2 regions of the Salinibacterium sp. NYA9b genome follow, and region 1 is predicted to be linked to the other one. Evidence: riboswitches for the same ligand, from Rfam matches in the RefSeq annotation. Region 1 holds a riboswitch; the other holds the start of a gene.
The links. Region 1 has a riboswitch for glycine ahead of gcvT (glycine cleavage system aminomethyltransferase GcvT). Riboswitches for the same ligand answer to the same signal wherever they lie in the genome.

Region 1 (4,210 bases):
CGCACGATGGCCTCTTCGAGCTCTGTCTTGCCCGGGCAGTCTCCGCCAATGGCGTTGAGGTGCATTCCGGGTTCGATCATGTCGGCGGTGAGAATCGTCGCGTTCTTCTTGTCTGCGGTGCAGGTCGTGACGATGTCGGCGCCCGCAACAGCGTCTGCTGCTGAGGTTGCGCGCACGATGTCGAAACCGAGTGGCTCAACGTTGCGAATGAACTTGTCCATCGCAGCGGGGTCGGTGTCCCAGACGCGCAGGCTCGTGATGCCGAGGCCGGCGCGGAAGCCGAGTGCCTGGAACTCCGACTGAGTGCCGGTGCCGATGAGGGCGAGAACGCTCGAGTCGGGGCGAGCCAAGGCGCGCGCCGCCATGACGGAGGTCGCAGAGGTGCGCAATGCCGTGAGCAGGGTCATCTCCGAGAAGAACGTGGGGTAGCCGTTGTCGACGCGAGCGAGCATGCCGAGCGCGGTGACGGTCTGGAAGCCCAGTGCAGGGTTGGAAGGGTGGCCGTTGACGTACTTGAAGCCGTACGTTTCGCCATCGCTCGTCGGCATCAATTCGATGACGCCTTCGGGGGAGTGGGCGGCAACGCGAGGTGACTTGTCGAACTGGGGCCACTTGGCATAATCCTGTTCGAGGTAACCCACGATGCCCATAATGATCGGCTCGATGCCGGTGTCGGCAATCCAGCGGCGCATGTTGTTGACGTCTACGTAGTGAACCATGGTCACTCCTTTCGTTGCGGTATTAGAGCTTCCTACGTTACGAATATGCACTATGTACCTACAACTCCCAGTCAACCCTATTTCCGGCCAATAACTATGCATAATGGGAGGCAAAATTGTACAATTTGTTCATGTCTGACTTAGATGACCTTGATCGCCGCCTCTTAGCCGCCCTTCGAGCTGATGCGCGCGAGTCAGTGGCGAGCCTCTCGCGTCGACTTAACGTCACGCGCGCGACCGTCACAAGCCGTATCGATCGCCTCGTGAGCAACGGCACGGTTCTCGGGTTCTCGATCCGCATTAGAGAAGACCGCGACCCTTCTTTCATCCGGGCGATTGCCTTTGTCGAGGTAGAAGGGCGATCGACGGATTCCGTGATCAGCCAGCTGCGCGGTCTGCCCGAGATCCATGAACTCCACACCACCAATGGCGCGTGGGATCTGGTCGCCGACATCCGCACCGACAGCCTGAGCAACTTTGACCGTGTCTTGGCCCGCATGCGCAATGTGGAGGGTGTCGTGAACAGCGAAACCAGTTTGTTGCTCAGCTCAGCACTTCTCTAGACCGACCGCTGATGCCCATCCGCGTCGCTGCTGTAGACCACCCGAGCACCAGTCGGCCGAAAGGGCACGAATTGCTCGCTCTCGGCGTGCTCATCGGCGCGAGCATCCGCCCCGCATTGCTATGCTGAACTCACAACTGAACATCGGGCCGCAACACGATGCGGGAGAGCCGGGCATCTAGCGCTAGTCAACAGAAATTGGCAGGCGCCAGGCCGGCACCGAAGGAGCAAGCCTCCCCGCCAATCTCTCAGGTTCATGTACCGCATCGCACTTGGCCACTCTGGAAAGAGAACCTCGCATCACCCTGAGGTTCCGCCGACGGTGAAAGCTCGCTAGCGTTTAGCGTGTGAAGCTCTCAGGCTCATCACAGAGGGGGAGTTCTATTCACTAGCCCATGCGCCAGGAGAACTCCGTGACCGATGTATCAAGTTCTGAAGCTTCATCCGCTGAATCTTCGCCCACCGCGGTGAGGTATTCACCGCTGCACAGCATCCATGAGCAACTCGGTGCTGCGTTCACCGATTTCGCTGGCTGGATGATGCCGGTGCGGTACAGCTCCGACCTCGCCGAGCACCATGCCGTGCGCACCGCTGCCGGCATTTTCGACATCTCGCACATGGCCGAGATTCACGTGCGCGGCGCTGACGCTGGCGCGTACCTCGACTACGCGCTCGCGGGCAAGCTCTCAAGCATCGCTCTTGCGCAGGCCAAGTACAGTCTGTTGCTCAACGAAGCAGGCGGCATCATCGATGACCTCGTCACCTACCGCCTCGCTGATGACCACTTCTTGGTTGTCGCCAATGCCGGAAACCGCTTTGCCGCAGCGACAGCGCTCACTGAACGGGCCGTCGACTTTGACGTAGCGGTCACCGATGAGAGCGACGACTATGCGCTGATCGCCGTTCAGGGGCCGGTCTCGCGTGCCATCCTCGAGGCGACCGCGGGGCTCACCGGCTTTGCGACACCGCTCGACGAACTCAAGTACTACCGCGAAACCGCGGCCACCTTCAATGGCGCCGACCTCATTATCGGCCGCACCGGCTACACGGGCGAAGACGGCTTTGAGCTGTACATTCACGTGGATGCCGCGGCCGACCTCTGGGCTGCACTCACGGTTGCCGGCGAACCTCTCGGTCTCGTGCCCGCCGGTCTCGCGTGCCGAGACACTCTCCGCCTCGAAGCGGGCATGCCGCTGTATGGACACGAACTCAACCTCGGCACCTTCCCCGTGCAGGCTGGCCTCGGCCGCGTTGTTGCACTCAGCAAGGAAGGTGACTTCGTCGGTCGCAGCGCGATCGAAGCGGGCCCGGATGCCGGTGCTCGCGTTCTCGTCGGTCTCGCCGCCGAGGGCCGTCGCGCCGGTCGCGCTGACTACCTTCTTTTTCACGGTGACACCGAGGTGGGAGTCATCACCTCCGGCGCGCTGTCGCCAACGCTGGGGCACCCGATCGCTATGGCTTACGTCGACTCCGACGTGAGTGAGGTCGGCACCGAGCTTCACATTGATGTGCGGGGCAGTCGCATTGCTGCATCCGTTGTTTCCCTACCCTTCTACAAAAGAGAGGCCTGATCATGGCTGAGAAGAGCGAATTGCAGTACACCGCCGAGCACGAATGGGTGCTGGTCGACGGCACCATCGCGACGGTCGGAATCACCGACTTCGCGGCAGGCAAACTGGGCGACATCGTCTTCGTTGACCTGCCCAAGGTCGGCGCCACCGTCGCTGAGGGCAAGATCGTCGGCGAGATCGAGTCGACCAAGTCGGTGGGTGAACTCTTTGCTCCCGTTGCGGGAACCGTTGTCGAATCCAACGATGCTGTCGCCGACAGCCCCGAACTCGTCAACAGCGACCCCTTCGGTGAAGGCTGGCTCGTGAAGATCGAATTTACTGAACTCCCGTCGATGCTCAGCCTCGACGAATACACCGCATTGACAGGCGAATAATGCCCAACCCTTTCATCAGCGGCACGTTTGCTGACCGCCACATCGGCACGGATGACGCAGCCCAGGCCAGCATGTTGGCCGCTGTCGGCTACGACAGCCTCGAATCGCTCGTGGATGCCGCGGTTCCGCCCGCCATTCACCAGACTCCGGTCGTGAATTCCACGATCCCGGCTCCTGCCTCTGAGCGTGAGGCGCTCGCCGAACTGCGCGCCCTCGCTGGCGCGAACAAGGTTCGTCGCAGCATGATCGGTCTCGGGTATTACGACACCATTACGCCCGCTGTGATCAAGCGAAACGTGCTCGAGAACCCGAGCTGGTACACGGCGTACACGCCGTACCAGCCGGAAATTTCGCAGGGTCGCCTTGAGGCGCTCCTCAACTTCCAGACGATGGTTGCAGACCTTGCAGGCATGACCACGACAAACGCGTCGATGCTCGATGAGGGCACCGCCGCTGTGGAGGGAATGCTTCTTGCGCGCCGTGCGGCTCGCGTGGAGTCGCCCGTGTTCATCGTGGATGCCGACACTTTTCCGCAGACCAAGGCTCTGCTGGCGAACCGCGCGGAGGCTCTCGGAATTGAGCTTGTAGAGCTCGACCTGGCCACGCTCGGTGCGAACCCTGAGCTGCCGGAATGCTTTGGTGCGCTCATCCAGTACCCGGGTGCAACCGGTCGCGTGTGGGATTCCAGCGAGGTTATCGCCGCGGTCAAGGCTCACGGTGGACTCGCTGTTGTTGCTGCCGACCTGCTCGCCCTCACGATGCTGAAGTCGCCAGGAGAACTCGGCGCAGATGTTGCTGTCGGCACCACGCAACGCTTCGGCGTTCCGATGGGCTTCGGCGGACCGCACGCCGGCTACATGTCCGTGCGCAAGGGCCTCGAACGTCAGTTGCCCGGCCGCCTCGTCGGCGTATCTCAGGATGCCGCCGGCGACCCCGCCTACCGCCTTTCGTTGCAGGCGCGTGAGCAGCACATCCGCCGCGAGA
Region 2 (4,210 bases), 230 kb from region 1:
AACGCGGACTTGTGCAGCAGCACAGCGAAGGCGGTCCGACACTCTTCGCGACCATGATCGCTCAGGGCGTTGTTGACGAACTCTGTCTCACCGTGAGCCCGCGGCTCGAAGGCGGGTCTGCTCGGCGAATTGTGGATGCGGCGGATGCGACACCGCAGAATATGTCGCTCGCGCACGCACTGTCCGCGCCCGACGGAACACTGCTGCTGCGCTACCTCCGCGCCGCGCGTTAGCGCGCTGTCGCTGCGGTATTTTCGTGCGCGCTAGCACTCGACGACGTTGACGGCGAGACCGCCCATCGACGTTTCCTTGTAGCGCGAACTCATATCCTTGCCGGTCTCGGCCATGGTGATAATGACCTCATCGAGCGAGACACGGTGCTCGCCATCGCCCCACAACGCCATCTTTGCAGCGTTGATCGCCTTCGAGGCAGCAATCGCATTGCGTTCAATGCACGGGATCTGTACGAGACCGCCAATGGGATCGCACGTGAGGCCGAGGTTGTGTTCCATCGCGATCTCGGCCGCGTTCTCGACCTGTGCGGGAGTTCCACCGAGAATTTCCGCGAGCCCCGCAGCAGCCATAGAGGAGGCCGAGCCGACCTCGCCCTGACAGCCGACCTCGGCGCCCGAGATCGAAGCCATGCGCTTGTAGAGCACGCCCACGGCCGCGCTGGCCAGCAAGAAGCGCACGGTAGCGTCATCCTTCGTCGCTTGGTCGGCATCTTTCATGCCAGGCGCATAGTGGGTCGCATAAAACAGCACAGCCGGGATGATGCCGGCAGCACCGTTAGTGGGGGCAGTGACGACCCGGCCACCCGACGCATTTTCTTCGTTGACGGCAAGGGCAACGAGGTTGACCCATTCCTGCCAGAAGTTCGGATCGCGGTTGGGGTCTTCTTCGCGCAAGCGTCGGTGCCACTCGGGAGCCCGGCGACGCACCTTCAAATTGCCGGGCAGGTTGCCGGTGCGTTCAAGGCTATTGTTCTTGCACTCATCCATGACATCGCGGAGGTGCAGGAGGCCAGCAACCACCTCAGACTCGGGGCGGCGGGCCAACTCGTTACGCAACATCACACCGCTGAAGCTGAGCCCCTCGGTGCGGCAGTGCGCGAGCAATTGTGCAGCAGTGCGGAACGGCAGCGGATCCGCGACGACGGCTGGGCCGCTAGAGGAGCTGCCATCACGGTTGTCGCCCTCACGATAGATGAAACCGCCACCGATCGAGAAGTACGTTGCCTCAAGGATTGCGGCGCCATCCGCATCGTATGCTGCAAAACGCATGCCATTGGGATGCCCGTCGAGCACGGTGAGCGGGTGCAGGGCAATATCGGATTCGCGGAACGGCACATCGCGGCTCGCGCTCACGTGCAGCAGCCCGGATTCTTCGATGCGGGCCAGAATCTGGTCCATCTCGGCGGGGAGAACCTGGTCGGGGAGCTTTCCCTCCAAGCCAATGAGCACCGCGCTCATCGTGCCGTGGCCAGCACCGGTTGCGGCGAGAGAGCCGTAGAGGCGAACGCTGAGAGTGGCGACAGCGTCGAGCATCCCGTGTTCGGAAAGATCAGCGGCGAAGGACGCAGCGGCGCGCATGGGGCCGACGGTGTGCGAGCTGGAAGGGCCGATGCCGACAGTGAACAGATCGAAGCTGCTCAGGGGCACTTCTTCGAGCGAGGGCGTCGGTACTTCAGTTCGGGGGGTCAGATTGCGAATGGCCACGGTGACTCCGTTTCTTCACCACACTGCGTCGTGCGGGCGTCGTTGAGTCCTCTCCGCTCTGTATTGGGCCTGAGAGTTTCCGCACGCTTGTGGCGTTGCGTTGCCCCGTCGGCGAGTCGGGCAGGGCCGACTACTTTTCAGAGTTGCCTATCCACTGCGGTACTGGGGCCTGAGAGATTCCCGGAGAGGGTTTGCTCCTACGGCGCCAACCATCGATCGGAAGGACTCTCCCGCAGCGGAATGACGGCTGTTCACTTGTGCCATCAGCATACACTTGAGCCTGCCTCGCAGACCCGTCAATCTCACGCCGGGGTTGTGCTCAGGCGAGCATGCGTGCCCGGCATCTCGGCGAGGAACGCACGCTCGCAAAGACCGTTTAGTCCTCGGGGTCTGAGGGGTCGATCGGCTCGTGGTGGTCAGCGTTCGTCACGCCACGACGCCAGTAACCGTCGGCCGTCACCTGCTGTTTGGGCAATCCCAACTCGCGACGCAAGTAGCGGCGGAGCGGCACGAGTGTGGTTGCTTCGCCGGCGAGGAACACGAAGGTCGACTCACCAATTTCGCCGAGCGCTCGGAGGGCAGCCTCCAGCTGGCCGAGGCCGTCGCGACGGTAGTACCACTCGGCATCCATTCGAGCCTTCTGCTCGTCACTGAAGTAGCTCTCAAGGCTGTCGTCGGCGACATCGAACAGGGCGGTGATGTTTACCGAGGTGGGGAGCATGTTGATCCAGCGCGAGGCTGCAGGAAACGCAGTCTCGTCCGCGATCAGGATGACGTGGGTTGCGCCAACAGGCAGCAGTCGTGATCCGCGCGGGCCCGCGATGACGAGGCTGTCGCCAGCGGCGGCTGAGCCGGCCCAGGCGGAGGCAGGCCCCTCATCACCGTGGACGACGAAGTCGATATCGAGCTCGTGACGACCAGCATCGCTGCGGAAGCCGAGCGGGGTGTAGTCACGCGAAATAACCTTGCCCTCGCCCTTGGGCTTCTTGATTCCATCGGCGGTCATCGTGGGTGCAGTGAGCACGCCGGTTGCGGGATCGGGAAAGAATACCTTGACGTGGTCGGTGGGGCCGCTGCTGACAAATCCGGCGAGTTCATCACCGCTGAGGGTGATGCGCGCAATCGACGGCGCCGGGTGGCTGAAGGCGCTGACCGTCAGGTGGCGGATAACGAGGGGATGCTTGACGGAGTCACGTTCAATTGTCATAGGCGATGGGCGCGGGCGCCGGCTCATTTCACTAAAAGTTAGGCTTACCTAACTACTGTAACCCTCGGATGCTGAGAGGGCTAGTGAACTGAGGAGCGTTCTGTAGTCGTGATCGAGATCTCGCCCTCGAGAGAGCGGTGTACAGGGCACTTGTCGGCAATGACGAGCAGAGAAGCTCGTTGCTCATCGGTGAGTTCACCCTCGAAGGTGAGCTCACGAGTGAAATGCTCGACCATGCCCTCGGTTGAGGTGCAGTGCTCGCACGTGGCCGCATCGATCCGCTCGCGAGTGAGGCGCACGCTTACCGACTTCAGCGGCATCTTCTTGCGGTCGGCGTACATCCTGATCGTGATGGAGGTGCAGCTTCCGAGACCAGCCAAGACGAAGTCATACGGTGCAGCGCCATGATTCTCGCTCAGCGGTGCAGGCTCATCAGAGATCAGTTCGTGCCCCGACGCGAATACTCGCTGTTCGTAGCGCGCCGGACCGCTCTCGGTGACGATCACCGAGCTGCCGTCGGCAGTAATAACCGCGCTCGGGTTGACAACCGCAGCGGTTTTTGTGCCAGTGTCGCTCTTTGTCGGCTGAGGAGCCGCCGCGCCGTCGAAAGCATAGCGAGCTGACCACGCCGCGATCATGCTCGCCGCGAAAGCAGCATCGTCCCGATTGCTCAGGAGATGATCCGCGCCATCGAGCGCCACAAAAGACTTGGGGTGCTTCGCTGTTTCGAAAATCTCTCGCGCGTTGTCGACCCCCACCGTCTGGTCGATGGGGGAGTGCATAACCAACAGGGCGGCATCAAGATCGCGCAATCGAGCGGACTGCGGTTGGGCGGCGATGTCGTCGAGGAGTTGCTTGCGGATGCGGAACTCGCGACCGCCCAGCTGAACCATTGCTTCTCCCGCAGCCGCAATCTCGGCGCTGGCGTGGGCGAAGAGATTCGTGATGTGCGCCGGATCGCTTGGGCTGCCGAGTGTGACGACAGCACGAGTCGACGGCACGCGGTGCGCGGCAGCGAGCACTGCGGCTCCACCGAGTGAGTGCCCGATAAGAATCGTAGGCGCACGGTAGTTGGTGCCGAGGTATTCGGTGGCGGCGACGACATCGTCGATGTTCGAGCTGAAGTTGGTATTCGAGAAATCACCGTCGGAGCCGCCCAAGCCCGTGAAGTCAAAACGCAATACGGCGATGCCGTAGTCAACAAGTGCTTTCGAAATGCGTGAGGCAGCGAATGAGTCTTTCGAGCACGTGAAGCAGTGCGCGAAAAGGGCGAAAGCAGAAGGAG

Region 2: it holds a riboswitch for glycine, as region 1 does, so the genes downstream of both, ACWFSR_RS04755 (L-serine ammonia-lyase) here and gcvT (glycine cleavage system aminomethyltransferase GcvT) in region 1, are expected to answer to the same signal.

Annotation. Positions count from the first base shown of each region.
Region 1 covers NZ_OZ333476.1:769,227-773,436, forward strand. The annotation lists gene ACWFSR_RS03700 (ornithine cyclodeaminase) at 1-719, opposite strand, end outside; gene ACWFSR_RS03705 (Lrp/AsnC family transcriptional regulator) at 851-1,282, shown strand; glycine riboswitch at 1,434-1,555, shown strand; gene gcvT (glycine cleavage system aminomethyltransferase GcvT) at 1,695-2,852, shown strand; gene gcvH (glycine cleavage system protein GcvH) at 2,855-3,226, shown strand; gene gcvP (aminomethyl-transferring glycine dehydrogenase) at 3,226-4,210, shown strand, end outside.
Region 2 covers NZ_OZ333476.1:1,001,520-1,005,729, forward strand. The annotation lists gene ACWFSR_RS04750 (pyrimidine reductase family protein) at 1-233, shown strand, start outside; gene ACWFSR_RS04755 (L-serine ammonia-lyase) at 264-1,718, opposite strand; glycine riboswitch at 1,866-1,961, opposite strand; gene ACWFSR_RS04760 (siderophore-interacting protein) at 2,095-2,925, opposite strand; gene ACWFSR_RS04765 (bifunctional alpha/beta hydrolase/OsmC family protein) at 3,006-4,210, opposite strand, start outside.